One region of the Streptomyces sp. NPDC060002 genome, then DNA from elsewhere that is predicted to be linked to it. Evidence: riboswitches for the same ligand, from Rfam matches in the RefSeq annotation. Region 1 holds a riboswitch; each other region holds the start of a gene.
The links. Region 1 has a riboswitch for thiamine pyrophosphate ahead of ACFWBD_RS11325 (thiamine ABC transporter substrate binding subunit). Riboswitches for the same ligand answer to the same signal wherever they lie in the genome.
Positions count from the first base shown of each region.

Region 2: linked by a shared signal. The riboswitch ahead of thiO (glycine oxidase ThiO) and the one ahead of ACFWBD_RS11325 (thiamine ABC transporter substrate binding subunit) in region 1 are both predicted to bind thiamine pyrophosphate.
Region 3: linked by a shared signal. The riboswitch ahead of thiC (phosphomethylpyrimidine synthase ThiC) and the one ahead of ACFWBD_RS11325 (thiamine ABC transporter substrate binding subunit) in region 1 are both predicted to bind thiamine pyrophosphate.

Region 1 covers NZ_JBHWUW010000009.1:59,541-69,653, reverse strand. Annotated here, with positions in the region: gene ACFWBD_RS11335 (DUF4265 domain-containing protein) at 228-716, shown strand; gene rlmN (23S rRNA (adenine(2503)-C(2))-methyltransferase RlmN) at 817-1,923, shown strand; TPP riboswitch at 1,978-2,083, shown strand; gene ACFWBD_RS11325 (thiamine ABC transporter substrate binding subunit) at 2,174-3,286, shown strand; gene ACFWBD_RS11320 (ABC transporter permease) at 3,262-4,932, shown strand; gene ACFWBD_RS11315 (ABC transporter ATP-binding protein) at 4,933-5,952, shown strand; gene ACFWBD_RS11310 (LAETG motif-containing sortase-dependent surface protein) at 6,064-6,780, opposite strand; gene ACFWBD_RS11305 (LOG family protein) at 6,943-8,070, opposite strand; gene ACFWBD_RS11300 (VOC family protein) at 8,106-8,525, opposite strand; gene ACFWBD_RS11295 (hypothetical protein) at 8,639-10,113, opposite strand, start outside.
Region 2 covers NZ_JBHWUW010000090.1:536-10,648, reverse strand. Annotated here, with positions in the region: gene metF (methylenetetrahydrofolate reductase [NAD(P)H]) at 1-643, opposite strand, end outside; gene thiE (thiamine phosphate synthase) at 732-1,379, opposite strand; gene ACFWBD_RS39560 (Rv2175c family DNA-binding protein) at 1,457-1,822, opposite strand; gene ACFWBD_RS39555 (NAD(P)/FAD-dependent oxidoreductase) at 1,882-3,084, opposite strand; gene ACFWBD_RS39550 (hypothetical protein) at 3,162-3,512, opposite strand; TPP riboswitch at 3,564-3,674, shown strand; gene thiO (glycine oxidase ThiO) at 3,672-4,838, shown strand; gene thiS (sulfur carrier protein ThiS) at 4,871-5,071, shown strand; gene ACFWBD_RS39535 (thiazole synthase) at 5,075-5,869, shown strand; gene pknB (Stk1 family PASTA domain-containing Ser/Thr kinase) at 6,007-7,947, shown strand; gene ACFWBD_RS39525 (deoxyribonuclease IV) at 7,992-8,870, shown strand; gene ACFWBD_RS39520 (sulfite oxidase-like oxidoreductase) at 8,893-9,525, opposite strand; gene bfr (bacterioferritin) at 9,723-10,113, shown strand, end outside.
Region 3 covers NZ_JBHWUW010000005.1:170,997-181,109, forward strand. Annotated here, with positions in the region: gene ACFWBD_RS07505 (metallophosphoesterase) at 1-1,051, shown strand, start outside; gene ACFWBD_RS07510 (hypothetical protein) at 1,268-2,143, shown strand; gene ACFWBD_RS07515 (VWA domain-containing protein) at 2,327-3,883, opposite strand; gene thiC (phosphomethylpyrimidine synthase ThiC) at 4,097-5,923, opposite strand; TPP riboswitch at 5,916-6,105, opposite strand; gene ACFWBD_RS07525 (YibE/F family protein) at 6,988-8,442, shown strand; gene ACFWBD_RS07530 (SsgA family sporulation/cell division regulator) at 8,603-9,049, opposite strand; gene ACFWBD_RS07535 (IclR family transcriptional regulator) at 9,150-10,007, opposite strand.

The sequences.
Region 1 (10,113 bases):
GTACAACCGGCTCGTGCGGGCCCCTTTCCTGTGCTTCGTGCGTCAGGCGAGGGGCCCGTTGCCATGTTCGGTCTACGGCGACGGCGACGGCGGTGTCGGCTTCGGTGTCGGCTTCGGTGTCGGTGTCGGTGTCGGTGTCCGCGTTGGCTCCCGCGACTGCCCGTTCTGTGCCGGCGGTGGCTGATCGCCCGGCTCGTACCCGATGCGGCACCGTTGACGGCCGACGCATGATGGCCGTCATGGAGAGCACGCCCGAGAAGATCAAGGTCTGGTTCCGGTTCGTTCCTCGCGAGGGCTGGCTCCCGCAGGACACCGAGGGTCTGTGGGCGACGAAGCTCAGTGCCGATACGGCCCGCGTGCAGAACGTCCCCTTCCTCCAGGACGGGGTCGCCGAGGGCGACGTCGTGCGGTTCCGGACCGACTCCGAGGGGCTCCACTGGGCCGTCGGCCGGGTCAGCGCCTCCGGCGCCTGCACGATCCGGGTGCTGCCGGTCCGTACCGGCCCGCTGGGGCCGAGCCCTCAGGCGGTCCACCAGCGCTTCTCCGGGTTCGCGCTCGGCGGTGAGGTCTTCAGCGACGACTTTCCCATGGTGGCGTTGACCGCTCCGGCCGACGCGGACTTCGCCGGGATCAAGGCACTTCTGGCCCACGGGCAGGAGGAGGGCTGGTGGCACTACGAAGTCGGCTGCGGCACCGACGAGTGGTGGAGCGCCTGACCCCCACGAGTGCGCGGTTCTCCGCGCCCGACCGGCAGCGATCACGCTGCCTGGCTCGCCGCCTGGGCCATGCCATTCGATCTGCGACACTGGAAGGGTTATGCCGAAGCCCGGAGAACTCACTTTCGTCGCCCCCCGCGGAGCCAAGAAGCCGCCGCGGCATCTCGCCGACCTCTCGCCCGCCGAGCGGAAGGAGGTCGTGGCGGAGATCGGGGAGAAGCCGTTCCGTGCCAAGCAGCTGTCGCAGCACTACTTCGTGCGCTACGCGCACGACCCGGCGGAGTGGACGGACATCCCCGCCGGTGCGCGCGAGAAGCTGCGTGAGGCGCTGCTGCCGGACCTGATGACGGTCGTCCGGCATCTGTCGACGGACCAGGGGAACACCCGTAAGACCCTCTGGCGGCTGTTCGACGGCACGCTCGTGGAGTCCGTGCTGATGCGCTACCCGGACCGGGTGACGATGTGCATCAGCTCGCAGGCCGGGTGTGGGATGAACTGCCCGTTCTGTGCGACCGGACAGGCGGGTCTTGACCGCAATCTGTCCACCGCCGAGATCGTGCATCAGATCGTCGACGGGATGCGGGCGCTGCGGGACGGGGAGGTGCCCGGGGGTCCTGCCAGGCTCTCCAACATCGTCTTCATGGGGATGGGCGAGCCTCTCGCCAACTACAAGCGGGTCGTGGGATCCATCCGCGCGCTCACCGACCCGGCTCCGGACGGGCTGGGGCTCTCGCAGCGCGGCATCACCGTGTCGACGGTCGGGCTGGTGCCTGCCATCCACCGGTTCTCCGACGAGGGCTTCAAGTGCCGGCTCGCGATCTCGCTGCACGCGCCGGACGACGAGCTGCGCGACACCCTCGTCCCCGTGAACACGCGGTGGAAGGTGCGCGAGGTGCTGGACGCCGGGTTCGAGTACACCGAGCGGTCCGGGCGCCGGCTGTCCATCGAGTACGCGCTGATCCGCGACATCAACGACCAGGCCTGGCGTGGTGACCGGCTCGGGCGGCTGCTGCGCGGCAAGCCCGTGCACGTCAACCTCATCCCGCTCAACCCGACCCCGGGTTCGAAGTGGACGGCCTCCCGGCCCGAGGACGAGAAGGCGTTCGTCGAGGCGATCGCCGCGCACGGGGTGCCCGTCACGGTCCGGGACACCCGTGGCCAGGAGATCGACGGGGCGTGCGGTCAGCTCGCGGCCACCGAGCGGTAGTCTGACCCCGATATCAGCTATCGGGTATCAGTACATCCGTATCAGTACATCTTCATATTCCGACAGGGGAGCGCCACAGCGCTGAGAGTGCGGGAGAGTCCGCAGACCCTCTGAACCTTGCCCAGGTCATTCTGGGTAGGAAGTTCGGTCATCACTCAAGCTGTTGCGCCCTGCCCGGGCGCCGGCGGAACCCTCCGCCGGCGTCCGGGCAGGGCCGCGTCTCTTCCTGGTCAACCCCAGGAGGAATCCAGTGCACACCAGGACGTTCGTGGCCGCGGCCGTCGGCCTCGGCCTCGTCACCCTGTCCGCCTGCGGATCGTCGGACGACGACGGTTCGACGGCGGGCTCCAGGACCGTCACCCTCGTCAGCCACGACTCGTGGGCCGTCTCCAAGAGCGTGCTCGCGGACTTCGAGAAGCAGTCCGGCTACCAGGTGAAGGTCCTCAAGGACGGCGACGCCGGTCAGGCCGTCAACAAGGCCGTTCTCACCAAGGACAACCCGCAGGGCGACGTCTTCTTCGGCGTCGACAACACGCTCCTGTCGCGGGCCCTCGACAACGGGCTGTTCCAGTCGTACGAGGCGAAGGGCTCCGACCAGGTCCTGCCCGCGTACCGGACCGACCGGGGCAAGCACCGGGTCACGCCCGTCGACACCGGCGACATCTGCGTCAACTACGACAAGGCGTACTTCAGCGAGCACAAGCTGACCCCGCCCGCCTCCTTCGACGACCTGCTGAAGCCCGCGTACAAGAACCTGCTGGTCACCGAGAACGCCGCCACCTCCTCGCCCGGTCTCGGTTTCCTGCTGGGCACGGCCGCGAAGTACGGCGGTGGGGGCACCTCCCGGTCGAGCGAAGCCGAGAGTGGGGGCGGCTGGGCGGACTACTGGAAGAAGCTCAAGGCCAACGGCGTGAAGGTCGTCGACGGCTGGGAGCAGGCCTACAACGAGGAGTTCTCCGGGTCCGCGGGCGGCAGGAAGGCGGGAGCCGACCGGCCGCTCGTCGTCTCGTACGCCTCCTCGCCGCCCGCCGAGGTGATCTACGGCGACCCGAAGCCGACCACCGCCCCGACCGGCGTCTCCACCGGCACCTGCTTCCGTCAGGTCGAGTACGCGGGTCTGCTGAGCAACGCCGCCAACCCCGAGGGCGGCAAGGCGCTCCTCGACTTCCTGCTCACCGCGGAGTTCCAGCAGGACATGCCGCTCAACATGTTCGTCTACCCGGTCCGGAAGGGGGCCGAGGTCCCGGCGGAGTTCACGGAGTTCGGGCCGCAGGCGAAGGACCCCGAGACCCTGGACCCGGCGAAGATCGCCGACAACCGTGACGACTGGGTCAAGTCATGGACCTCGCTCGTACTGAAGTGACCGGGCGCGAAGGCCGCGCGGGGAACGCGGCGCGGCTCGGGCTCATGGCCGTGCCCGTCGCGTTCTTCGCGGTCTTCTTCGCCTACCCGGTCGCCGCGATCGTCTCCCGGGGACTCGGCGCCGACGGAGGCCTGCGCTTCGGGCGGCTGTGGGACGTGCTCGCACAGTCCGACATCCGGCATGTCCTGTGGTTCACCACCTGGCAGGCGCTGGCCTCCACCGCGCTCACGCTCCTGGTCGCGCTGCCCGCCGCGTACGTCTTCGCCCGCCTGGAGTTCCCGGGCAAGCAGGTGCTGCGCGCCGTCGTCACCGTCCCGTTCGTGCTGCCGACGGTCGTCGTCGGCACGGCGTTCCTGGCGCTCGTCGGGCGCGGCGGACTGCTCGACGACCTGTGGGGCGTACGGCTGGACACCACGGTGTGGGCGATCCTGCTGGCGCACGTCTTCTTCAACTACGCGGTCGTCGTCCGCACGGTGGGCGGGCTGTGGTCGCAGCTCGACCCCCGGCAGGAGGAGGCGGCGCGGATGCTCGGCGCGTCCCGGCTCACGGCGTGGCGCACGGTCACCCTGCCCGCCCTGGGGCCCGCCGTCGCCGCTGCCGCGCTGATGGTCTTCCTCTTCACCTTCACCTCCTTCGGCGTGGTGCAGATCCTCGGCGGTCCCACCTTCTCCACCCTCGAGGTGGAGATCTACCGGCAGACCTCCGAGATCTTCGACCTGTCCACGGCCGCCGTCCTCACGATCGTCCAGTTCATGGCCGTCGGCGCGATCCTCGCCGTGCACGCCCGGGCCGTACGGCGGCGGGAGACCGCGTTGCGGCTGGTGGACGCGTCGGTGACGGCGCGGCGGCCGCGCGGCGCCGGGCAGTGGGCGCTGCTGGCCGGGGTCCTCGGCACGGTCGCCGTCCTGCTGGTGCTGCCGCTGGCGGTGCTGGCGCAGCGCTCGCTCGACGCGCCCGACTTCGCCTACTACCGGGCGCTGACCAGCGACGACGGCAATGTCTTCCTGGTCCCGCCGATCGAGGCGGTCGGCAACTCGCTGCAGTACGCCGCGACCGCGACCGCGATTGCCGTGGTCGTCGGCGGGCTCGCCGCGGCCGCGCTCACCCGACGGGACGCCGGCCGGCTGGTCCGCGGCTTCGACGCGCTGCTGATGCTGCCGCTGGGAGTCTCCGCGGTGACCGTCGGCTTCGGGTTCCTGATCGCGCTCGACGAGCCCCCGCTGGACCTGCGCGGTACGTGGATCCTCGTGCCGCTCGCGCAGGCGCTGGTCGGCGTCCCCTTCGTCGTACGGACCATGCTGCCGGTGCTGCGGGCGGTGGACCAGCGGCTGCGTGAGGCGGCGGCCGTGCTCGGGGCCTCGCCGTGGCGGGTGTGGCGGGAGGTCGACCTGCCGATGGTGTGGCGGGCGCTGCTCGTCGCGGCCGGGTTCGCCTTCGCGGTGTCGCTGGGGGAGTTCGGGGCGACGGTGTTCATCGCGCGGCCCGACAACCCGACGCTGCCGGTCGCCGTCGCGCGGTTGCTGGGGCGGGCCGGCGAGCTCAACTACGGGCAGGCGATGGCCCTTTCGACGATTCTGATGGTGGTGTGCGTGGTGGCGCTGCTGGTGCTGGAGCGACTGCGGACCGACCGGACGGGGGAGTTGTAGATGCTGCTAAAACTGGAGCGCGCCACCGTGCGGTTCGGTGAGCGGCCCGTGCTCGACGCCGTCGATCTCGCGGTCGCCGAGCACGAGGTGGTGTGTGTGCTGGGGCCGAGCGGCAGCGGCAAGTCGACGCTGTTGCGGGCGGTGGCCGGGCTCCAGCCACTGGACGCAGGGCGGGTGCTGCTCGACGGGCGCGACCAGGCGGGGGTGGCCGCGCACAAGCGGGAGCTCGGGCTGATGTTCCAGGACCATCAGCTGTTCCCGCAGCGGGACGTGGGCGGCAACGTGGCCTTCGGGCTGCGGATGCGCGGCATGTCCAGGGCCCGGCAGGGCGAGCGGGTGGCGGAGCTGCTCGAACTCGTCGGACTTCCGGGCGCCGCGGGCCGTGCCGTGGCCGCGCTCTCCGGTGGGGAGCAGCAGCGGGTGGCGCTGGCCCGGGCCCTCGCGCCACGTCCTCGGCTGCTGATGCTCGACGAGCCGCTCGGCCAGCTCGACCGGTCGCTGCGGGAGCGCCTGGTCGTCGAACTCCGGGAGTTGTTCGGCCGGTTGGGGACGACCGTGCTCGCGGTCACCCACGACCAGGGCGAGGCGTTCGCGCTCGCCGACCGGGTCGTGGTGATGCGGGACGGGCGGATCGCCCAGTCCGGGACGCCCCTCGAGGTGTGGCAGCGGCCGGCGGACGCGTTCGTGGCGCGATTCCTCGGCTTCGACAACGTGGTGCAGGCGACCGTCACGGAGGAGGCCGCGGTCACGCCGTGGGGCAAGGTGCCGGTGCCGGCCGGGTCGGGGCAGGGGGCGCGCATGCTGCTGGTCCGGCCCGCCGGTGTGCGCCTGGTGGGTGCGGACGAGGGACTGCGCTGCACGGTCGCCGCCCGTACCTTCCGTGGCACCCATGTCGCCGTGCGCCTACAGCCGGAGGGCGCGCCGAGACTGGAGGCGGCGTGCACGCTGCGGGACGCGCCGGAGGTCGGGAGCGTGGTGGGAGTGTCCTTCGACGCGACCGAGACGGTCGTACTGGACTGACCACCGACGGCGGGCGAAGTCCAACCGAGGGCACGGGACATGCGGATGGCCCGCCCCGGAGAGAGGGGCGGGCCACACTTGTGCGTCCGGCGGGCCGGTCGGTCGTGCGGGTCAGCGCTGGCTGGACCCGCGGCGCCGCATACCGAAGAACACCGCGCCACCGCCGACGGCGACCAGGACGGCCGCTATGCCGACGACGAGGCCGGTGTTGGAGCTCGCGCCGGTCTCGGCCAGGTTGGACTCCTGGACCGCGGCCGACGGGGCGTTGCTCGCGGAGGGCGCGGGCGCGGCGCTGTCGCTCGCCGAGTCGGACGGCGACGGGGACGGAGTGGTCGTCTCGGCCGGCGGCGGAGTGGTGGAGCTGTCCGGCGGCGTCGAGGACGGGGTGGTGGACGGGGTGGAGGTGTCGTCGGCCTCGCAGGCCTTGGACGGGGTGGTCAGGTTGCCGGGGATGTCCTTGTCGACGACGACCTTGACGCCGTCGACGGCCTTGACGTGGATCCGGTATTCGGCGTTCGGCTCCCAGTCCTCGGCGAAGGACACGGTGACGCCCTTGGCCGAGCCCTTGACGGTCTGGGCCACACCGACCTGCCTCAGATCGCCGCCGTTGTTCTCGAGGAACACGGTGATCTCGGCCGGGACGCCCGAGGGGTCCTTGTCGGTGACAGTGATGACGCCCTTCGTGCCGTCACAGGCGGCAGTGGCGGAGAACTCGCTGATGTCGCAGGCCAGCGCGGTGCCGGCGGCGCTGAGCGCCAGGGCGGCGGAGGCGGCGGTGACACCGAGCATGCGCACCGAACGGGCGGCGGTACGGCGGGAAAGGGACACGTTTGTCCTTTACGGGAAGCGCAACTGCGGGGGGTGGAGGGGAAGATGGCGCCCCCGGTGAGCCGAGTGCGTCACCATCCCCAGCAGACCCACAGGTCTATAAGCGTTTCATAAGAAGTGTCAATGCGGGGACGCCTCCGAGCGGCTGGCTTTGCCCGCTTATTAACCACCGAGACGTTTCAACGCCTCCGGAGCCTCCTCGATCCGGTCAACGAGGGCGATACGGGACTCCATGGACCGCTCCCGGGCGAGTGACCGCAAGAGCGGCCAGGCGGGCAGCCGTCGAGTCCAGTGCTCCCGGTCCACGAGCACCATCGGCGTCGGCTCGCCCCGCGACCCGTAGTAGTTGGGCGTCGCGTTGTCGAAGATCTCCTGTACGGTCCCGGCGGCGCCCGGCAGGAACACCACACCCGCGGTGCAGCGGGCCAGCAGACCGTCCTCGCGGGTGGCGTTGGAGAAGTACTTGGCGAGGTGCGCGGCGAACGGGTTCGGCGGCTCATGGCCGTAGAACCACGTGGGGATGCCGACCGAGGGGCCGCCGCCCGGCCACTTGGCCCGCACCTCGAAGGCCGCCGCCGCCCAGTCGGTGACGGAGGGCGTGAACTTCGGTGCCCTGGCGAGGAGTCGGAGGGCGCCCGCGAGCATCTCGTCGTCGAAGGGGGCCGCGTACGCGCCGAGGTTCGCCGCCTCCATCGCGCCGGGTCCGCCACCGGTCGCCACCATGAGCCCGGCCCGGGCGAGTGCACGGCCGAGCCGGGCCGCGCCGGCGTAGGCCTGCGTGCCGCGCGCCATGGCGTGGCCGCCCATGACACCCACCACGCGCTCGTCGACGAGGAGTTCGTCGAGCGCGTCGGAGATGGCGTCGTCGTGGATCGAGCGGAGCATCGAGCCGAATATGTCGCCGTCCGTCTTCGTGCGCTGGAACCACGCGTACGTGAGGGCGTCCGGCGTCGCCTCGTAACCCTCGTCCAGGGACGCGAACAACTCGTCGGGGGAGTAGACGAAACCGCGGTACGGGTCGAAGGACAGACCCGGCACGGGCGGGAAGACCAAGGCGCCGGAGGCGCGGGACTTCGTGGCCGCCGCCGGGTCCATCGGGCAGCCGAGGAAGACGGCGCCGGAGGTGTCGAGGGCGAGGAGCGCGTCCGTACGGGCCGTCAGGTCGACGGACTGGACGCGGAAGTGGGAGAGCGTGCCGTGGGCGGCGACCACCTCGTCGAACTCGGCGAGGGACTCGATCTCACGGTCGTGGGAGCCGTCGAACGGCTGGGCGGGTGTCGTCGGATGCACCCGCCCATGCTAGGCAGCGCCGGACGAGCGGTGGGTCAGCTCTCGATGGCCGACGGGTTCATCCAGACGACCTCCCAGGTGTGACCGTCGAGGTCGTCGAAGGAACGGCCGTACATGAAGCCCATGTCCTGCGTCTCGCCGCTCGGCGAACCGCCCAGCGCGAGCGCCCTGTCGACGAGTTCGTCGACCTTCTCGCGGCTCTGCGCGCTCAGGGCGATCAGGACCTCGCTGGTCTTCGAGGCGTCCGCGATCTCCTTCTTGGTGAAGGTCGAGTAGAACGGCTTGGTGAGCAGCATCGCCACGATCGTCTCGCTGATCACCACGGACGCCGCGTTGTCGTCGCTGAACTGCGGGTTGATCGTGTAGCCGAGCTCCGTGAAGAACTTCTTCGAGGCCTCGAGGTCGTTCACGGGCAGGTTCACGAAGATCATCTGCTGATAGGCCGGGGTGGTCATCGGGTCTCTCCCAGGGGATTCGCGTTGCTGGTGTGGGGCGTTCGACGGGGTAGACCGGGGGGCCGTGCGGAACTCATCGCGGGGCGGGGATCTTTTTTGTGCGCGGGCGTGCTTCAGCGGGTCAGCGGGAGAGCCGCCAGTTCGGCCACGATCAGGGTGAGCGGGACGAAGAGGGCGAGCAGGGCGCCGGTGCGCAGGGCGGCGGCGCTGCGCAGCGTCTTCGCCGGGGCGCCGAGGCGGAGCAGAGCGGCGGTGGTGTCGGCGCGGACCTGTCGCGCCTCCACGGCCGCGGTCAGGAGCGTGGCGACCGTGCAGCCCGCCACGACCAGGGCGCCGAGGGTGGTGAGCGGGCCGAAGGCCGGGTCGGCCGGGTCGTACAGCGCGGCCATCGTGAACGCGCCGGACGCCACCGCGCAGACCACGCCCAGCGGCCGTCCGATACGGTCCGCCTCCTGCATCAGGCCGCGGCCCGCGAGGAGACGGAGGGCGCCGGGGCGGGCCGATTGCAGCAGACGGCCGCAGAGGTGGGTGAGACCGGGGCCGGCGAGGGCGAGGCCCACGGCGGTCAGGGTCCAGCCGAGGAGGACCGCGGCGGGGCCGGTGGGGAGGCCGCCGGGGAGGGGGAGGGTGCTCGGGTTCGCGGTGCGGTTCGCGTACGCCTCCACGGCCAGGCCGGCGGCGAGGAGGGCCATGCCCCAGGGGAGGGCGGTGGGGTGGGGCGGGCGCGTCTGTGTCTGCGTCGGGGTCTTCGCCTGTGGTGGTGCCTGGATCCCAGGGATGCCGTCGGCGGAGGTCTCCGCCGTGCCGTTGACCGGAACAGGGGCTGCGGCCGCGGGCAGGGTCGTGGTGCCCGGTGCCGACGGGATGCCGTTCGCCGTCAGGTCGGCAGCCGCCGCGGCGGGATGCGCGCCCGGAGCCGGGCGGGAGGGCAGGCCGTCCGCCGCGGGGTCGGGAGCCGGCTCGGCGAGGGGGGCGTCCGCCGCCGGGAGCGTCGGCCGGGCGCTCCTGGTCCTCGCCCCGTAGCGGCCGTACTCGCCGAATCTGTCGCCCGGCCCCGTCCTCCCGAACGCGCCGAACCGTCCGAGCAGCCTCGGGGCCGCCTGGGCCGCCACACGGGTGTCCCTCGGGCGGAGCATCAGGGCGACCGCGAGGGACGAGGTCACCGGGACCAGCGCCAGCAGGGTCAGGGACGCCGGCAGCGGAAGGGGCTGGTTCGCGGCCAGGAAGTCGTCGGCCGCTCCGTCGAACGGCATGCCCGCGAGGTCGCCGCGCAGGTGCAGGAAGAGCAGCAGGGCCAGCATGGAGCCGAGCAGCGTCGACAGGGCCGTCGTCATCGCCGAGACGGCCATCAGGCGGGCCGGGCCCAGGCCGATCGCCGCCAGGCCGGGGCGCGGGCGGGTGCCGGGGTCGGTGCGGGCCACCGCCAGGGCGAAGTAGACCGTCGCGGCCAGCGGGACCGCGCACCAGGCGAGGCGGAGCACGGACGCGGCCGGGGCCTCGGGGTGGGTGAGAGCGCGGCCGAGGGTGCACAGGAGGAGGAAGCCGGTGCCCGCCGAGGCCGTCGCCACCAGGAGGCGGCGGAGCTGGA
Region 2 (10,113 bases), on a different contig from region 1:
GAGTCACACAGCCGGCCGCCGCGACCCGGTCGCGCAGCCGCAGATAGGACTCGGGCTCGAAGAACATCTGCGTGATGGCGTAGTCGGCGCCGGCCCGGCACTTGTCGACGAAGTGCGCGACGTCCGTGTCCCAGTCGCCGGAGCGCGGGTGCATCTCGGGGAAGGCGGCGACACCCACGCAGAAGTCGCCCGACTCCTTGATGAGCTGGACGAGTTCGGCGGCGTACGTCAGCCCCTTGGGGTGCGGCACCCACGCGCCCATGGGGTCGCCGGGCGGGTCTCCGCGCACGGCGAGCATGTTGCGGATCCCGGCGTCGGCGTACTGGCCGATGATGTTGCGCAGCTCGGCGACGGAGTGGTCCACGGCGGTGAGGTGCGCGACCGGCGTGAGGGTGGTGTCGACGACGATCTGCTGGGTCTCCCTGACCGTCGTCGCCCGGGTGGAGCCGCCGGCACCGTACGTCACCGAGACGAAGTCGGGGGCGACCGCCTCGACCCTGCGCAGCGCGTTCCACAGGCTCCGCTCACCCTTGGGCGTCTTCGGCGCGTAGAACTCGAACGAGTACGTCGTCTTGCCGGTCGCCAGGATGTCGCGCACGGTGCGCGCGCGGTCCGTCCTGGTGGATGCGGTTCCTAGGGCCATACCCGCAGGTTAGCCAGGGGCGGGCGGTCCCCCAACCGGATGCGGGAAATTTGCCCGGATTGTCGACTTGTTGTCCATCCCTTGGACGTCACGCCTCGCGCAGCCGCTCGGCGAACTCCGCCGCCGCGGCACCCGGGTCGTCCGCGTCCGTGATGGCCCGGACGACGACGACCCGGCGGGCGCCCGCCGCCAGCACCTCGTCCAGGTTGCCGAGGTCGATGCCGCCGATGGCGAACCACGGGCGGTCGGTGCCCAGGGCGGCCGTGTGCCGGACCAGGTCGAGGCCGGGGGCGGGCCGGCCGGGCTTGGTGGGGGTGGGCCAGCACGGGCCGGTGCAGAAGTAGTCGACCCCCTCCTGGACCGCGGCGGCCCCGGCTTCCGCCTCCGTGTGCGTGGAGCGGCCGATGAGGACGTCCTCGCCGAGGATGGCGCGGGCCGCGGGGACCGGCAGGTCTCCCTGGCCGAGATGGAGCACGCCGGCGGCGGCCGCGTGCGCGACGTCCGCGCGGTCGTTGACCGCGAGCAGCCTGCCGTGCCGGGCGCAGGCGTCCGCGAACACCTCGAGGTACTCCAGCTCCTCGGCCGCCTCCATGCCCTTGTCGCGCAACTGGACGATGTCGACGCCGCCCGCGAGGACCGCGTCCAGGAACTCCGGGAGATCGCCCTGGCGGGTACGGGCGTCCGTGCAGAGGTACAGCAGGGCGCCGGCCAGGCCGGTGCGGGCGGTGTCGGGCATGCGAAGGTCCCCCCGGGGCGGTGGCGTACGGGAGCGAGCGCCCCCGTACGCCGGATGTGTCGGTTCGAATACGCGGTTCAGACGGCGAGCGCCTGGGCGCGGCGCTTCACCTCCGTGCCGCGATTCTCACTCAGGGCCTGCGCGGGCGTGCCGGGCAGGCTCGGGTCGGGGGTGAAGAGCCACTCGATCATCTCTTCGTCCTTGAAGCCGTCGTCCCGCAGCAGGGTCAGGGTCCCGACCAGGCCCTTCACCACCTTGTCCTCGTCGATGAAGGCGGCGGGGATGTGCAGCGCACGGTTCTCTCCCCGGCGTACGGCGATGAGCTGGCCGTCCTTGATCAGCTGTCGGACGCGGATCACGTCGACATCGAGCATCTCCGCGATGTCCGGCACGGTGAGCCAGGCGGGGACGAGGGCATCGGTCTTTGCGTCAATCTCGGTCACGGGAACAAGCCTGCCATCTGCCGCTGACAGTCGGAAGCCGGGCCGGTCCGACCAGGCACTCAGGTCGCGGCCGTCGCCGCCTTCATCGGCCTCGCCGGGTCCGCGAGGAGCCGCGGATTCATGGTCGTGCCCGCCAGGATCAGCCGCCTGCCCTGGGCGAGGTCGCGCGCCCGGCCCACGGCCAGCAGGGCGACCAGCCGGTCCTCGCGCAGCCAGCACACCGACCAGGCCGGGCCCGACGGGTCGCCGCGCCACAGGACGCGGTCGGCGTCGGCGTGGTGCCCGGCGTACTGGACGAAGCGGCCGAACTGCTCGGACCAGAAGTACGGGACGGGGTCGTAGACGGCCAGGGGTTCGTCGGTGGCGGCGCCGACGATGTTCGCGGCGACCGTGCGCGGCCCCTGGAGGGCGTTGTCCCAGTGGTGGACCAGGAGCCGCTCGCCGTACCGCCCCGAAGGGAAGGAGGCGCAGTCGCCGACCGCGTACACATCGGCCACGGAGGTCCGCAGCTGGGCGTCGGCCACGACCTCTCGGTGGGCGCCCAGCGCGACGCCGGAGCCGGCCAGCCAGGCGGTGGCGGGGCGGGCGCCGATGCCCACCACGACCGCGCCCGCGGGCAGCCGGGAGCCGTCGTCCAGGACGACCGCGCCGGGCTCGACGCGCTCCACGCGCGCGTGGGTGCGCAGATCGATGCCGCTGTCGGCGTACCAGGCGGCCATCGGGGCGGCGACCTCGGCGGGCAGGGCCCCGGCCAGCGGCCGGTCGGCGGCCTCGACGACGGTGACCGCGCAGCCGGCCTCCCGCGCGGCCGTGGCGAACTCGGCGCCGATCCAGCCGGCGCCGACGACCACGACGTCGTGCTGCCGGGTGAGCACGGGCCGCAGCCGTTCGGCGTCGTCCAGGGTGCGCAGCAGATGCACGCCGGGCACGCCCTCGGCGCCGGGCAGCCGAATCGGTTCGGCGCCGGTGGCGAGGACGAGGACGTCGTACGGGACAGGCCCGGCCTCGGTGTCCAGCTCGTGGTCGGCGGGACGCAGACCGCTGACCTCGCGGCCGAGCACCAGCTCGATGCCGAGGCCCTCGAAGTCGACGTCGAAGGCCGAGCCCTCGGCGTTGCCGAGCAGGACGGCCTTGGACAGCGGGGGCCGGTCGTAGGGTTGGTGGGGCTCCGCGCCGATCAGCGTCACCGTGCCGTCGAAGCCCTGCTCCCGCAGCGCTACGGCGGTCTGCACCCCGGCCATGCCCGCGCCGACGACCACCACGCGCCGCCCGGCCGGGCCGCCTTCTTCCTGCCTCTGCTCGCTCACCTGATCACCTTAGGCGGCTGACGAATCGTCAGTCAGTGGTCGTGCGCCGTGACCTGCTCCACAACGCTGGTGCCGCTGCCCTCCTGCGACTCCCACGCCCAGGTCTCCTCGAGCCGCACCCGTCCGTCCGCGAGCTCCACGACCGTCGAGACGCAGTGCCCCGAGGACGTCGTCCCGTCGTGCTTGAGCTGTACGTACCGGAAGTCGAGGCGGTCCCCTTCGCGGGTACCCACCAGATGCCCGCGTACGACGTCACCGCCCGTGTACTCCGCCCAGATCTCGCCGCCGCGCTCGTGGTAGGCGAAGCGGGTGCGGGTGCCGACCTGGCCCGGGGCCTGGTCGGCGACGGGCGCGAGGACGAGGCCGTCCAACGAGCGGGCCATGACGAAGGCTCCCTTACAGACGCGCCGGACCACGGGCTAGGGTGGCCAACCTAGAGCACACGCGGGAGTCCGGACGCACCGGGCTGAGAGGGAGGCTGGCGGCCTCCGACCGTCGAACCTGATCCGGGTCATGCCGGCGAAGGGAGGGGCTGGACGCCCATGTCGTCTCCACGTACGTCAGACGTCCTCGTCATCGGGGGCGGGATCATCGGCCTTGTCACGGCCTGGCGGGCCGCGCAGCGCGGCTTCACCACGGCGGTGGTCGACCCGGCGCCGGGCGGCGGGGCCGCCCAGGTGGCGGCCGGGATGCTGGCCGCCGTCACGGAACTGCACCACGGCGAGCAGACCCTGCTCGGCCTCAACCTGGCCTCAGCCCGCCGCTATCCGGACTTCGCGGCCGAGCTGACGGAGCTGACCGGGCATGACCTCGGCTACCGGCGCTGCGGCACGCTCGCGGTGGCGCTGGACTCCGACGACCGTGCCCATCTGCGCGAACTGCACGCCCTTCAGCGGCAGTCGGGGCTGGAGTCGGAGTGGCTGTCCGGGCGCGAGTGCCGCCGTCTGGAGCCGCTGCTGGCGCCCGGGGTGCGGGGCGGGCTGCGGGTGGACGGCGACCACCAGATCGACCCGCGGCGGCTGACCGGGGCACTGGTGGCCGTGTGCGAGCGGGCCGGGGTGGCCTTCCACCGCGTGCGTGCCGAGCGGCTGTCCGTCGTGGGCGAGCGCGCCCGGGGGGTCGTCACGGGGGACGGCACGGCCCTGGAGGCGGGGCAGGTGGTGCTCGCCGGCGGCAGTCTGAGCGGACGGCTCGCGGGGGTGCCGCAGGACGTGCTGCCTCCCGTGCGGCCGGTGAAGGGCCAGGTACTGCGGCTGACCGTACCGCCGCGGTACGCGCCGTTCCTGAGCCGGACCGTGCGGGCCGTGGTGCGCGGCAGCCAGGTCTACCTGGTCCCCAGGGAGAACGGCGAGCTGGTCGTGGGCGCGACCAGTGAGGAGCTGGGCTGGGACACGACGGTGACGGCGGGGGGCGTGTACGAGTTGCTGCGCGACGCCCATGAGCTGGTGCCGGGGATCACCGAACTGCCGCTCACGGAGACGCGCGCGGGACTGCGGCCCGGGTCCCCGGACAACGCGCCGTTGCTCGGGCCGACGGAGCTGGCGGGGTTGCTGCTGGCCACCGGGCACTACCGCAACGGCGTGCTGCTGACGCCGGTGACGGGTGACGCGATGGCGCATGCCCTGGCCACCGGGGAGCTCCCGGACGAGGCCCGTCCCTTCACGCCCCGGCGCTTCGCCGCCGCCGCACGCTCGGAGCAGCCCGCATGAACGCCCAGGAAAACGCACGCAGGAACGCGCCCGTGAACGTCTCGGTGAACGGGGAGCGGCGGGAGTTCGCTGCCGGTACCGCTCTCGACAGCGTCGTACGGTCCCTGACGCCGGCGCCCTCCGGGGTGGCCGCCGCGCTCAACGAGACCGTCGTCCCGCGCGCGCAGTGGCCGTCCACGGCGCTGCGCGACGGTGACCGGGTTGAAGTCCTCACCGCGGTCCAGGGGGGCTGAGCCATGGCCGACGATCCCTTCGTCCTCGGAGGCAGGTCCTTCTCGTCCCGTCTGATCATGGGTACGGGGGGTGCGCCCAGCCTGGAGGTGCTGGAACGGGCTCTGGTCGCGTCCGGGACCGAACTGACGACGGTCGCGATGCGCCGGGTGGACCCCTCGGTGCACGGCTCCGTGCTGTCGGTGCTGGAGCGGCTCGGCATCCGGGTGCTGCCGAACACGGCGGGGTGCTTCACCGCCGGGGAGGCCGTGCTGACGGCTCGGCTGGCGCGGGAGGCACTGGGCACCGACCTGATCAAGCTGGAGGTCATCGCCGACGAGCGCACGCTGCTGCCGGACCCGGTCGAGCTGCTGGAGGCGGCGGAGACGCTGGTGGACGACGGGTTCACGGTGCTGCCGTACACGAACGACGATCCGGTGCTGGCCAGGAAGCTGGAGGACGTGGGGTGCGCGGCGGTGATGCCGCTGGGCTCTCCGATCGGCTCCGGCCTGGGCATCCGCAACCCGCACAACTTCCAGCTGATCGTCGAGCACGCGCGCGTGCCGGTGATTCTGGACGCGGGGGCGGGCACCGCGTCGGACGTGGCGCTGGCGATGGAGCTGGGGTGTGCGGGGGTGATGCTGGCGTCGGCGGTGACGCGGGCGCGGGATCCCGAGCGGATGGCGTCGGCCATGCGGGCCGGCGTCGAGGCGGGAAGGCTGGCCAGGCTGGCCGGACGGATCCCGCCCCGTTACTTCGCGGAGGCGTCCTCGCCCGTGGAGGGCCGGGCCGTGCTGGACCCCGAGCGCCCCGCTTTCTGACCGCCGCCCCGCTACCCTCCGGTCTGCGGATACGGGAGTCGCGGACCCCGTGGGTTGCGTCACAGGTCGGCTCCAGTAGCGCTGCGATCGCGGTGGAACCGGCGGAGGTGTCAGCGGCGGCTCGTAGACTCACCTGCGTGGACACGACCCTTCAGGACCCTCTGGTCGGGCAGCTGCTCGACGGCCGGTATCGCGTAGAGGCGCGGATCGCGGTCGGCGGGATGGCCACGGTCTACCGGGCCGTGGACACCCGCCTGGACCGCGTGCTCGCGCTCAAGGTGATGCACCCGGCGCTCGCCGCCGACGGGGCGTTCGTCGAGCGGTTCATCCGGGAGGCGAAGTCCGTCGCCCGGCTCGCCCACCCGAATGTCGTTCAGGTGTTCGACCAGGGTGCCGACGGGTCGTACGTCTATCTCGCCATGGAGTACATCGCCGGGTGCACGCTGCGTGATGTGCTGCGGGAGCGCGGGGCGCTCCAGCCGCGGGCGGCGCTCGACATCCTGGAGCCCGTGCTGGCCGCGCTCGGCGCCGCGCACCGGGCCGGGTTCGTGCACCGGGACATGAAGCCCGAGAACGTGCTCATAGGGGACGACGGGCGGGTCAAGGTCGCGGATTTCGGACTGGTGCGGTCCGTCGACACCGTGACCAGCACCACGGGAGCCGTGCTCGGCACCGTCGCCTATCTCGCTCCCGAACAGATCGAGCAGCCCGGTGCCGCCGACCCCCGCGTCGACGTGTACGCGTGCGGGGTGGTGCTCTACGAGATGCTCACCGGTGAGAAACCTCACGACGGCGACTCCCCCGCGATCGTGCTCTACAAGCACCTCCACGAGGACGTTCCGCCGCCGTCCGCCCTCGTTCCCGGGCTGCCGTTCGAGCTGGACGAGCTCGTGGCGTCGGCCACCGCCCGCACCCCCGACGTCCGGCCTTACGACGCCGTCGCGCTGCTCGGGCGGGTACGGGAGGCACGCGCTCCGCTCAGCGTGGACCAGCTGGACGCGCTGCCGCCGCAGGCCGTCTCCGCGGAGCACGACAACGCCGACGACCGCACGAGCGTGATCCCGCGCTCGCTCACCGTGCCCCGTCCGCTGCCCGTCAACGACGACGACCCCGCCGACGGCGAGGACCCGCTCAACCGCACCTCGCGCTTCCAGAGCGGGCCGCCCCTGCCGCCCCGGCGCCGCTCCGCGCGGCCCCGGCGCGGGGTGGTCGCGCTCATCGCCGCCGTCCTGCTGGTGTTCGGCGTGGGCGCCGGTGTCTGGTACATCAACTCCGGCCAGTTCACCAAGGTCCCCGCGGTGCTGACGCAGAAGGAGGCGGAGGCCAGGACCCGGCTGGAGGCCGCCGGCCTCGAGGTCGGCAAGGTGCGGCACCAGCACAGCGACACCGTGAAGCGCGGCACCGTCATGGACACCGACCCCGACCCGGGCGCCCGGATCCGCAAGCACGACTCCGTGACGCTCACCGTCTCCGACGGCCCGGAGATCGTGAAGGTGCCGGATGTGTCGGGCTCCCGGCTGGACAAGGCCGAGGAACTGCTGAAGACGGACGGCCTGGAGCCCGGTCTGGTCACCAAGGAGTTCAGCGACGACGTCATCAAGGGCTTCGTGATCAGCACCGACCCGGAGGCGGGCACGAAGCGCCGCGCGGGCACCGCGGTCGCGATCGTGGTCAGCAAGGGCAGCCCGGTCGACATCCCGGACGTCACCGGTGACGCCCTGGACGACGCCAAGGCCGAGCTGGAGGAGGCCGGCCTGAAGGTGAAGGTCGCCACCGGGCAGGTCAACTCCGAGTTCGACAAGGGCCTGGTCGCGACGCAGACCCCGGAGGAGGGCAGCGAGGCCGCCGAGGGCGACACGGTGACGCTGACGGTGTCCAAGGGACCGGAGATGGTCGAGGTGCCGGACGTGGTCGGCGCGAGCGTCGACGACGCCAAGTCGCTCCTGGAGCAGTCCGGGTTCGAGGTCGAAGAGGACCGGGGACTGCTCGGGATCTTCGGCGACACCGTGAAGAGCCAGTCCGTGGACGCCGGCGACACGGCGCCCAAGGGATCGACGATCACGATCACCATCCGGTGACCGGGCGGTGCGGGACGGTGCGCGGGGCATGACACCCTGAACGGGTGAGTTCTCGAGTCCCCTTCCCCTCCCGCAACCCCGTCGGCGGTCACGTCCCCGTGGCCGGCGGTCTGCACGACGTGGGCATGTCGTACGCGCACGATCTCGGTGCCGAGACGGTCCAGGTCTTCGTCGCCAACCCGCGCGGCTGGGCCACTCCCGTCGGCAACCCGCGGCAGGACGAGGCCTTCCGGGAGGCGTGCGCGACACGGTCGGTCCCGGCGTACGTACACGCGCCGTACCTGATCAACTTCGGCTCGCACACCGAGGCCACGGCCGAGCGGTCGGTGGAGTCGATGCGGCACTCACTGCGTCGCGGGCGGGAGATCGGCGCGCTGGGCGTGGTCGTGCACACGGGGAGCGCGACGGGCGGGCGGGACCGGTCCGTGGCGCTGAAGCAGGTGCGTGAGTACCTGCTGCCGCTGCTGGACGAGCTGACCCACGACGACGACCCGTTCCTGCTGCTCGAGTCCACCGCCGGACAGGGCGCCTCGCTCTGCTCCAGGACCTGGGACTTCGGACCGTACTTCGAGGCGCTGGACGCCCATCCCAAGCTGGGCGTCTGCCTCGACACCTGCCACATCTTCGCGGCCGGGCACGATCTGACCGGCCCGGCCGGGATGCACCAGACCCTCGGTCTGCTGGTGGACACGGTCGGCGAGGGCCGGCTGAAGCTGATCCACGCCAATGACTCCAAGGACGTGGTCGGCGCCCACAAGGACCGGCACGAGAACATCGGCGCGGGTCACATCGGCGAGGACCCGTTCCGGGCGCTGATGACGCATCCGGCCACCGAGGGCGTACCGCTGGTCATCGAGACGCCCGGCGGCAAGGAGGGGCACGCGGCGGACGTGGAGCGGCTGAAGAAGCTCCGGGACGGCTGACGCTCCCGCCGTACCGGGGGGATCAGAGCTCCGGGCCGTCTCCCGGCCCCTCCTGGTACGAGTAGCGCTGTTCTTTCCAGGGGTCGCCGAGGTTGTGGTAGCCGCGCTCCTCCCAGAAACCGCGGCGGTCGGCGGTCATGTACTCGACACCGCGGACCCACTTGGGGCCCTTCCAGGCATAGAGGTGCGGAACGACCAGCCGCAGCGGGAAGCCGTGCTCGGCGGTGAGCAGCTCGCCGTCCTTGTGGGTGGCGAAGATCGTGCGCTCGGCGGCGAAGTCGGTCAGGCGCAGGTTCGAGCTGAAGCCGTACTCGGCCCACACCATCACATGGGTGACGTTCGGGGCGGGCGGAGCGCTCTCCAGGATCGTGCGGGCCGGGATCCCGCCCCACTCGGCGCCGAGCATGCTGAACTTCGTCACGCAGTGCAGATCGGCCACGACGGACGCGTACGGAAGGGCCGTGAACTCCTCGTGGTTCCAGCAGCGCTTCTCGCCGTCGGCGGTGGCGCCGAAGACCCTGAACTCCCAGCGCTCGGGCCGGAACTTGGGCACCGGACCGTAGTGCGTGACGGGCCATCCCCGCTGAAGTCGCTGTCCCGGCGGAAGCTCGGACACTGCTTCTTCTCCAGATTCGCGCTCCACCGGCTGACCCATGACTCCATCCTGACAGACCCTGGACGGTGCACATGACCAGCGATGACCGGGCATATCCCGAATCGGGCAAGTGCTACTAAGCATGCACTAACTTACTAAGTACGCACTTACTGGACGATCTTCGACACCGGTGCAATCATTCGGCGGCAGCCTCCCCGATTCCCCACCCCGATCCCCATGCGGAAGGAGCCTCTGCGATGCAGGGCGACCCCGAGGTCATCGAGTTCCTCAACGAGCAGCTCACCGGCGAGCTCACCGCGATCAACCAGTACTTCCTGCACGCCAAGATGCAGGAGAACTTCGGCTGGACGAAGCTCGCCAAGTACACCCGGCACGAGTCGTTCGACGAGATGAAGCACGCCGAGGTGCTCACCGACCGGATCCTGTTCCTGGACGGGCTGCCGAACTACCAGCGGCTCTTCCATGTGCGGGTCGGCCAGACGGTCAAGGAGATGTTCGAGGCCGACCGCCAGGTGGAGGTCGAGGCGATCGACCGGCTGAAGCGCGGGATCAAGGTGATGCGCGAAAAGGGCGACATCACGTCCGCGAACATCTTCGAGTCGATCCTCGAGGACGAGGAGCACCACA
Region 3 (10,113 bases), on a different contig from region 1:
GCGGACGGCGACGTTGCGCGACTTCCGGGTGCCCGCGTACGTCCATGAGACCGGTCCGTACGACCCCGGCACAGACCCGGGCAATGCCGCGCCGCCGCTCGAGGAGCCGCTGGAGCACCCGGACGGCTACACGCCGACCCAGCGCGACCTGCCCGTCATCAGTCGGCGCGGCGACACCCTCCAGGTGGCCGTGGACCCGGAGGCCGTGCAGGCCCCGCTGCCCGCGACCGGTCCGGGACCGCTGTTCGTCGTCGGCGACGTCCACGGCTACCTCGACGAACTGGTGGCCGCACTCCAGGAGAAGGGCCTGGTCGACTCCGCCGCCAACTGGTGCGCGGGCACGGCCCGGCTGTGGTTCCTCGGTGACTTCACCGACCGCGGCCCGGACGGCATCGGCGTCATCGACCTCGTCATGCGGCTGTCCGCCGAGGCCGCCGCGGCCGGCGGGTACTGCAAGGCCCTCATGGGCAACCACGAACTGCTGCTGCTCGGCGCCAAGCGCTTCGGCGACACGCCCGTCAACTCCGGCGCGGGCACCGCCACCTTCCAGGCGGCCTGGCTGCTCAACGGCGGCCAGAAGTACGACATGGACCGTCTCCAGGACCACCACCTGCAGTGGATGGCCCGCCTCGACGCGGTCGAGGAGGTCGACGGCCACCTGCTCGTCCACTCCGACACCACCGCCTACCTCGACTACGGCGACTCGATCGAAGCGGTCAACGACACCGTCCGCGAGACGATCACGCGCAACGACGCGGACGAGGTGTGGGACCTGTTCCGCAAGTTCACCAAGCGCTTCTCCTTCCGCGACGAGGGCGGCGCCGACGCCGTACGCTCCCTGCTCGATACGTACGGCGGCACCCGCATCGTTCACGGCCACAGCCCGATTCCCTATCTGCTGGGCGAAGTCGGCTCCGAGGACGGCGAGGACAACGGCGGTCCGCACGTCGAGGGACCGCACGTCTACGCGGACGGGCTGGCCATCGCGATGGACGGCGGCGTGACGATGGCCGGAAAACTGCTGGTCCAGCAACTGCCCCTGGAAATCTGAGCGTTCCCGGGGCGGTTCCCGGGTCCACTCCCGGGGCAGAAGTACCCCACTGTGGATCCGTCGGCGACACCGCAGGCCAGAGGCCAATTTCGGCAAACCCCCTGTCACCCCATGCCGTCACCGCTCTACCATCGGGTTATCCGTAGCAGGCTCCCCTCCGTTTCTGCCCGACGGCTCGTTGGCATGCGAGCCCCAAGCCCTACGGAGCATCGGGGGATGCAGATGAACAGCGTTCCGCAGCACCTGAACAGCGAGGACCGCCAGGAGTACGAGCGGATCCTCGACGAGGCGCTGCGCTCCGCCCCACACCACCCGGAACTGGCCGCAGTCGGACAGCGGCTCAACCCCGAACAACTGCGCACCATGGCGCTCAACGCCTCCGCACTCATCACGGTGGCCGCGGCGGCCGAGTACCAGCACTACGTGAAGGTCCGCGAGGAGCTGCGCCACCCCGCGCCGGCCACCCCGTCGTCCACGTCCGAGACCGGCTCCGCGGAGCCGGGCGCGGCCGCGATGGGGCTCGCCACCACCATGGGGGAGGCGGCCCAGGCCGCCGAAGCCGCCGGGGCGGGTGCCGTCGCCGCCGTCCTCACCCCCGTCCTCGCCGGGACCGCCGCGGTGATATTCCTGCTCGTCGGCTACCTCCTCAGGGCACTCGACCCCGAGCAGGCGTTCGCCCGGACCATGGTCGCCGCCGGCTGGACGTTCGGGGCGGTGGCCGTGGCCGCGATCCTCGTCGCCACCGTCGCGCTGCTGCTCACCGCCCTGCGCAACCGGCCCTCCCTGGAGGCCGGGCCGTACGGCGAACTGAGCGAGGAGGTCGACCAGGCCAGGGAAGCCTGGCGAGAAGCCCTGCTGGAACGCGGCATCCTGCCGTTCCTCCAGAAGGCCCTCGCCAGCCCCGGCACGGCGGCCGCCCTGCACACCGAGCCGGCCCGGCCTGCCCCCACCGGCCGCCTCCCGAAGATCGGCTACGACCGCCCTGGCTTCAGCAGCCCGGACGACGGGCGTTCGACGGGCCCGCGCCCGAGCTTCAGCAGCCCGGACTACACCAGCCCGGACTTCGGCGGCCCGGAGCACCAGCCGGAATAGGCACTCGGCTTGCGCCCCCGCCGACCCCGCCGAGGGGAGCGCAAGCCGTACGCCGGGCGCCGGGCGGCTCCGGTGGAGAGCCGGCCTGCGGATCAGTGCTGCCCTGCGGTGCTCAGTGGTGCGCCGTGCCGGACGGAGTCACGGGGGTGGGCAGCCCGGAGTCGTACGTCCGGCCCAACCGGGTCAGAGGATGCCTGCCCGGCCGGCCGCGGTGATCCAGCTCGGGAACTCGGACAGCAGCCGGTCGTAGAGCTCCTGGTCCGGGACGGTGCTGATGTCGTCCACGGAGAAGAACCCCACGTTGTCGACGCGGCGTCCGGGCAGCGTGTCGAACCGCTCCAGGACCCCGTAGTTGGACCGGCCGAGCCCCACGAACTGCCAGAAGATCGGCTCCTCGACCGCCGCCCGCAGCTCCCGCTCGATCGCCGCGTCGCGGTAGACCCCTCCGTCGGAGAAGAACAGCACCAAGGTCGGGGCGGCTGCCGGATTCTCCCGGACATACGACCTGACCTGGGCAACCGCCTTCTGTTCCTCGTTCTGGATGCCGACCGAGCGCATGTCGACCTGCCCCGGTTCCATCCCCTTGCGAGGCTTCTTCCCGCGCCGGAACAGACTGATCTCACCCACCCGCACATGCAGCCGCAGCCACTCGGGTAGCTCGCCCAACCGCAGGTCGGGAAGGCGGGCGGCATCGCTGGCGAAGGTCCAAGCCTGCATCTCGCCGTCGTCGTCGAGCTGCGCCGCCACCGCCGCCATCCGCTCCACAACGTCCGCCACCACACCCCGTGAGTACAGGAACGCCATGGACCCGGAGGCATCGAGGACGAGCACGATCCGCGCGCTGATCCCCACCGCCCCCCGCTTGCTCAGACTGACGGCCACCTGCTCCTTGCGCAGCGACAGCCGCTTACGCATGTCGACGGGAAGCAGTTCCTCCCCCTTGGTCAGACGGGGACCGGACGGTGAGGTGGTGGTCGGCGGGGTGCTGGTCGGTGGGGTGAGCGCGGGCGAGGTGAGGGCAGGTGGGGTGGTGGCCCGGGGGGTAACCGCAGGTGGGGTGACCGGCGGGCGGTTCGGCGGAGCGACCGGCGGGCGATTCGGTGGGCGGTTCGGCGGAGCGACCGGCGGGCGATTCGGTGGGCGGTTCGGCGGAGCGACCGGCGGGCGATTCGGTGGGCGGTTCGGCGGAGCGACCGCCTGCTCAGGCTCGTCGTCGACCGTGATCCCGAAGTCCGTGGCCACCCCCGCCAGCCCGGAGGCGTACCCCTGGCCGACCGCCCGGAACTTCCAGCGCCCCTCGCGCAGATACAGCTCACCGGCGATGAACGCCGTCTCCGTGTCCGCCTGCATCTCGAAGCGGGCCACCTCGGAGCGCCCGTCCCCGCCGAGCAGTCTCAACGTCAGGCCGGTCACCTGGCCGAAGGTGCCGCCGTCGGCCGACGCGCACAGCACCACCCGCGTGATGGCGCCCTCCAGCGAGCGGAGGTCCACCTGGACGGTGTCGGTCATGACACCGGATTCGCTCCGTTTGCCGACGTGCCGCACGGCGCCGGACGTGTGCAGCGGCTGGTTGTAGAAGACGAAGTCCCCGTCGTCACGTACCCGTCCGTCCTCCGCCAGCAGCAGCGCCGAGGCATCGATGTCCGGCCCACCGGCCCCCTCGGCCCAGCTGAGTTCGACCCGTACGTCCGGCACGTCGACCGGAAGATTGGCACCCTTGCTCAGGGATCGCGCTGTCATGAAGCCCAGTCTGCCGAGCCGACGCCCTGAGGCAACCGAACGAACGCGATGGTCTCCTCCTGTCGGTCGTCGTCGAGCCAGCAGGCCGCATCCACCTCGGCATCCATTCCCGGCTGCACTACGGATGCCACAAAGTCGTCTCCGTCGGTGACGACCGCTCATGGCGCTGTCCCCCGGCGTCGGATCTCGGGGGACAGCGCCGATCCAGGGACGTCAGTCGGCCAGCGGCAGGTACACGCGGTTCCCGCCGGCCGCGAACTCCTTCGACTTCTCCAACATGCCCTCGGCGATCTCCTCCGCCGAAGCCCCGTCTGCCGCCCCGGCGCCGAAGCGCTCGTTGATGCTCTGACTGATCTTCATCGAGCAGAACTTCGGCCCGCACATCGAGCAGAAGTGCGCCGTCTTCGCCGGCTCCGCGGGGAGTGTCTCGTCGTGGAACTCCCGTGCGGTGTCCGGATCGAGGGCGAGGTTGAACTGGTCCTCCCAGCGGAACTCGAAGCGGGCGTCGGACAGCGCGTCGTCCCATTCCTGCGCGCCGGGGTGCCCCTTGGCGAGGTCGGCCGCGTGGGCGGCGATCTTGTAGGTGATGACGCCCGTCTTGACGTCGTCCCGGTTGGGCAGGCCCAGATGTTCCTTGGGCGTGACATAGCAGAGCATGGCCGTGCCCCACCAGGCGATCATCGCGGCACCGATACCGGAGGTGATGTGGTCGTACGCCGGCGCGACGTCCGTCGTCAGCGGGCCGAGCGTATAGAACGGAGCTTCATCGCAGATCTCCTGCTGAAGGTCGATGTTCTCTTTGATCTTGTGCATCGGGACATGGCCCGGGCCTTCGATCATCGTCTGAACATGGAAACGCTTCGCGATCCGGTTGAGTTCCCCGAGTGTCCTCAACTCCGCGAACTGCGCCGCGTCGTTGGCGTCCGCGATGGAACCCGGCCGCAGACCGTCTCCCAGCGAGTACGTGACGTCGTAGGCGGCGAGGACCTCGCAGAGTTCCTCGAAGTTCTCGTAGAGGAACGACTCCTTGTGGTGCGCGAGGCACCAGGCCGCCATGATCGAGCCGCCGCGCGACACGATGCCGGTCTTGCGGTTGGCAGTGAGCGGGACGTACGCGAGGCGGACGCCGGCGTGGACCGTCATGTAGTCCACGCCCTGCTCGGCCTGCTCGATGACGGTGTCCTTGTAGATCTCCCAGGTCAGTTCCTCGGCGCGGCCGTCGACCTTCTCCAACGCCTGGTACAGCGGCACCGTGCCGATGGGGACGGGGGAGTTGCGCAGAACCCACTCGCGGGTGGTGTGGATGTTACGGCCGGTCGAAAGGTCCATGACCGTGTCGGCGCCCCAACGGGTCGCCCAGGTCATCTTCTCGACCTCCTCCTCGATGGAGGACGTCACCGCCGAGTTGCCGATGTTGGCGTTGACCTTCACCAGGAACCGCTTGCCGATGATCATCGGCTCGATCTCCGGGTGGTTGACATTGGCCGGCAGCACGGCGCGGCCCGCCGCGATCTCCTCACGCACCACCTCGGGAGAAACCTTCTCCCGGATGGCCGCGAACTCCATCTCGGGTGTGATCTCCCCCCGGCGCGCATACGCGAGCTGGGTGACCGCCTCGCCGTCCCGGCCGCGGCGCGGCAGGCGCGGCCGGCCGGGGAAGACCGCGTCGAGGTTGCGCAGACCGCCGCGCGGTGAGGTGTGCTTGACGCCGTCGTCCTCGGGGCGGACCGGACGGCCCGCGTACTCCTCCGTGTCGCCCCGGGCGATGATCCAGTTCTCGCGCAACGGCGACAGACCCCTGCGGACGTCGGTCTCTACGAGCGGATCGGTGTACGGGCCGGAGGTGTCGTACAGGGTGACCGACTGCCCGTTGGTGAGGTGCACCTGACGAACTGGCACCCGGAGATCGGGGCGGGCGCCCTCGACGTACCCCTTGTGCCAGCCGATGGACTTCCCGGCCTCCGAGTCGTTGACGTCGACCGTGCTTTCGCCGGTCGCGTTATGCGTGAAGGCAGGCGTGCGTGCGTCCTTGTTGGTCATGAGACCTACTCCCTACGCCGGCATTACCCGGTAACAGGTTCGGCGGTCGACGCAGCGGCTACCGCCTGCCGACGTTTCATGTGAAACATCACTCGATTCGAGAGACGTTCCACGTGAAACATCGCGAAGACGGAGGTCAGCGCCCTCTCAGCCCGGTGCTCCGAGCTCCCGCGTGTGCAAAGGTTGTCTCCACGCTAGCGTCAATTCTGGCGCGGTGAACAGAGGGCCCGTGTCGTTCTTGCGATGATCGGTCGGTGACCACGACACACCAGCCCCCGTATCCGCCGCCCGAGCCGCCCCGCCGACCGGGCGCCGGCAGCGGCCCCGGCGATGGCTCCGGCAGCGGCCCCGGCGATGGCTCCGGCAGCGGTGCTGGCAGCGGCAGCGGTTCTGGCGGCGGCAGCGGTTCTGGCGGCGGCCCCGGAGGCGACCGCGACTTCAGTGATGGTCACGATCAGCCGCGTAGCCCCGGCCGCGGTCCGGGATACGCCGGCGGGCTCGGCGGGCTGAGGCGCGTCGGGACTCCCGGCGGTCAAGGATCCGGCTCCGGTGGAGGCCCCGGGCCAAGGCCAGAGCCAGGGGTAGAGCCAGGGGCAGGGGCAGGGGCAGGGGCAGGGGCCCTGCCGAGGCCGGGAAACGGCCGCGGTTACGGAAACGGTCATGGGCCCGGGCCCGGGCCCGGCCGGGGATACCAGAGCGGGCAGGGATACGGGAACGGGCAAGGGTCCGAGAGCGACCGGGAGTTCGGGAACGACCAGGGATACGGAAACAGCCACGAGTACGGGGCCGGACCCGCGCCCGGTCAGGGGTACGGCCCCGGCCATGGTTCCGGTCCTCGTCCTGGCCCGGGCCCTCGTCCTGGTCCTGGTCCTGGTCCTGAGCATGGCCCTGGTCCTGGTCCTGGTCCTGGTCCTGGTCCTGGTCCTGGTCCTGGTCCTGGTCCTGACCATGGTTCTGGTCCTGACCATGGTGCTGGTGCTGGTGACAGATACGGCTTCGACCGCGAACACGGTCATGGGCAGAGCCACGACAGTGGTCATGGTGGCGGCCCCGGGAACGGTCCCATCACGGGCCACGACGGCGGGCACGGCCATCTCCCGGGCCATCTCCCGGGAGATGGGCACGGCTCCGGTTCCGGTTCCGACGGCGGGCACGGTTCCGGTTCCGACGGCGGGCACGGGCATTCGCACAGCCACAGTCACGGCCCGGCCGCCCCCGTCTCCCAACACCTGCGCAAGGTCATCGCGGCCATCATCATCCCGTTCGGGGTCGCGGTGCTGGTAGGGCTCGTGGTGCTGTGGCCCGGTGGAGCCCCGGCGCACGAACGCACCGGGGTCGGCTTCGACCGGCAGACCCAACAGGCCACGGTCACCGAGGTCGTGAGCGTGAGCTGCGCGTCGGTGAACGCCTCGGGCGACACCCCTACCGGCGACACCTCCACGGCCGAGGGCTCCACCGCGCAGCAGCAGGCGAGCGGCGCCTGCAAGCGGGCCACGATCCGGGTGGACACCGGCGACGACAAGGGCCGTACGTTCACCGAGATCGTCCAGCCGGACCAGTCACGGCAGTTGGAGCAGGGCGAGAAGGTCGTGGTCGCCTACGAGCCCTCCGCGCCGAAGGACCTGCAGTACTCGGTCACCGACGTGAACCGCCGCATCCCCATGGCGGTCCTGGCCATCATCTTCGCGGTCGCCGTCGTGGTCGTCGGGCGGCTGCGGGGCGTCATGGCGCTGGTCGCGCTGGCCATCAGTTTCATGGTGCTGAACTTCTTCGTCCTGCCCGCGATCCTCCAGGGGTCGAACCCGCTGGTCGTGGCGGTGGTGGGATCGAGCGCCATCATGCTGATCGCGCTGTATCTCTGTCACGGGCTATCGGCCCGCACCTCCGTCGCGGTGCTCGGCACGCTGATCTCCCTGCTGCTGATCGGCATCCTGGGCTCGGTGTTCATCGACTGGGCCGCGCTGACCGGCAACACGGACGACAACACCGGTCTGATCCATGGTCTGTACCCGTCGATCGACATGAGCGGTCTGCTGCTGGCCGGGATCATCATCGGCTCGCTCGGCGTCCTCGACGATGTGACGGTCACTCAGACCTCTGCGGTCTGGGAACTGCACGAGGCCAACCCCGCGATGGGCTGGCGCGGCCTGTACCGGGCCGGCATCCGCATCGGCCGCGACCACATCGCGTCCGTGGTCAACACGCTCGTCCTCGCCTACGCCGGTGCCGCGCTGCCGCTGTTGCTGCTCTTCTCGATCGCGCAGAGCAGCGTGGGCTCCGTCGCCAACAGCGAACTGGTCGCCGAGGAGATCGTGCGCACGCTGGTGGGTTCGATCGGCCTGGTCGCCTCCGTGCCCGTCACGACGGTCCTGGCGGCCCTGGTGGTCTCCGCCGACCGGCCAGGCCCTGGAAAGGCGCCCGTGACGGCTCCGGAAGCGACTCCTGCGGTTCCGGCGGTGGCGACGGCCGCGGGCAGCACCCAGGCCCGGGGAGGCCGGGGCAGGCGGCGCAAGCGCTGAGGCGGGAGGGCGCCCGAGTGCCGACAACACCGACCCGCTCGGGCGCACGCCTCACTCTTCCCAGTAGGTCGTCCAGCGCCTGCGCCACCAGCTGAAGAAGCGTTCCTGCACAACACCGAACGTGGCGAAGCGTTCCGCCACCACTCGCTTCACCCTCACGTCAGCCGGCGCTCTGCTCCTCCGCCAGGATCCGGTCCAGCGCCTCGTCCAAATGCGCGTCGAAATCGGCTAGAGCACCCTCCTGGCCCAACGGAACCAGCTTGTCGGTGCGATCGAGGAACGCCACGAGCGGGGCCGCCGACGACCGGAACAGCGCCTGGTCGCCGCCGACCTGAAGCCGGATCAGGACCTCCCCCAGCACATCGGGATCCACCGGCGAGACACGGACGTCCCCCTCGCCGCACGGCCTGCCCACCCCGTCGATGAGCAGCTCGCGCCCGAAGGCCCAGGTCACCGGGGCATCACCGGGCAGATGGAAGGTGAGTCGCACGGCATACGGATCGCATGACTCGTAACCCAGCTCCACCGGAATGCGGAACGAGAGCTCCTCGGAGACGAGGAAGCTCATCATGACCTCTGCCTGTACTGCCTGTACGGACTCGCGCATCGCCTTACCTCGTCATTTGCCGCCGCCTGGCCGGGAATGGACCTTCTGACACTGCACGCATCTTGCTGAAAGTACACAACAGATCACAAGGAGTGAGTTTTCAGATACTGATAGAGATCGCCAGCGATCCCAGCAGCCGTCCGACCTCGCTCTGAAGTTGCCGCGCCGCCGGCAACAACCGGTCGGCGTGACGGGCGGGCAGAGAGATCGCCATCGTGGCCGCCGTGGTGCCCACGGTGATCGGAATGGCGGCGCACACCGTGCCCAGCGCGTACTCCTGTCGTTCGACGACCGGCTCCATCCGCCGCATCCGCTCCAGGCGCCGCAGCAGAGTGTGGTTGTCGCGCACGGTGTACGGGGTGATCGACTGAGCGGGGTAGCGGTCCAGGTGGTCGCGGCGGGCGTCCTCGTCAAGCTGGGAGAGCAGGCACTGGCCGATGGCGTGCGCATGGCCGGTCTCACCGAAGTCCGCCCACTCCTCGACCGCCGGATTGCCCGGGGTGTCGGAAACGCACATGATCTCGATCTCACCGTCGCGGTACCTGGCGTAGTACACGGGAACACCGATCGAATCGCGCCACTGGGCGAGGGTGTCGGCGACCGTGCTGCGACGTTTCTGCGCCGCCCCGCTCCTGCCGAGCCGCTCAGCCGCCTCACCGAGGAAGAACAGTCCCTTGTCCCGTCGCAGGTAGCCCTCGTGCACGAGGGTGCGCAGCAGGTGGTAGGCCGTGGGCAGCGCGAGTCCGGTCTCGCGGGCGAGTTGTTTGGCCGGAGCCCCGTACTCGTGCTCCGCGACGGATTCCAGCAGCCGCATGGCGCGCTGGACGGAGCCGATCAGGGTGACGGCGGTATGCGGGTGCTCGGGGGTGGTCGTGTTCGGTGGGCGTTGCAGTGGGGGCGCGGCGGAACGCGGCCGCGCGGGGGGTGCGAACGGCTCTGCCGATGCGGTGTCAACCATGACCAAGGGTCACTTCCGAAGCGCGAGGGGGAGGCCCGTGCGGGGACACGGGAGGGGGTGTGCGCCACTCGCGGGAGTTCGACCCGCGACGAGTTCCGGACTTTAA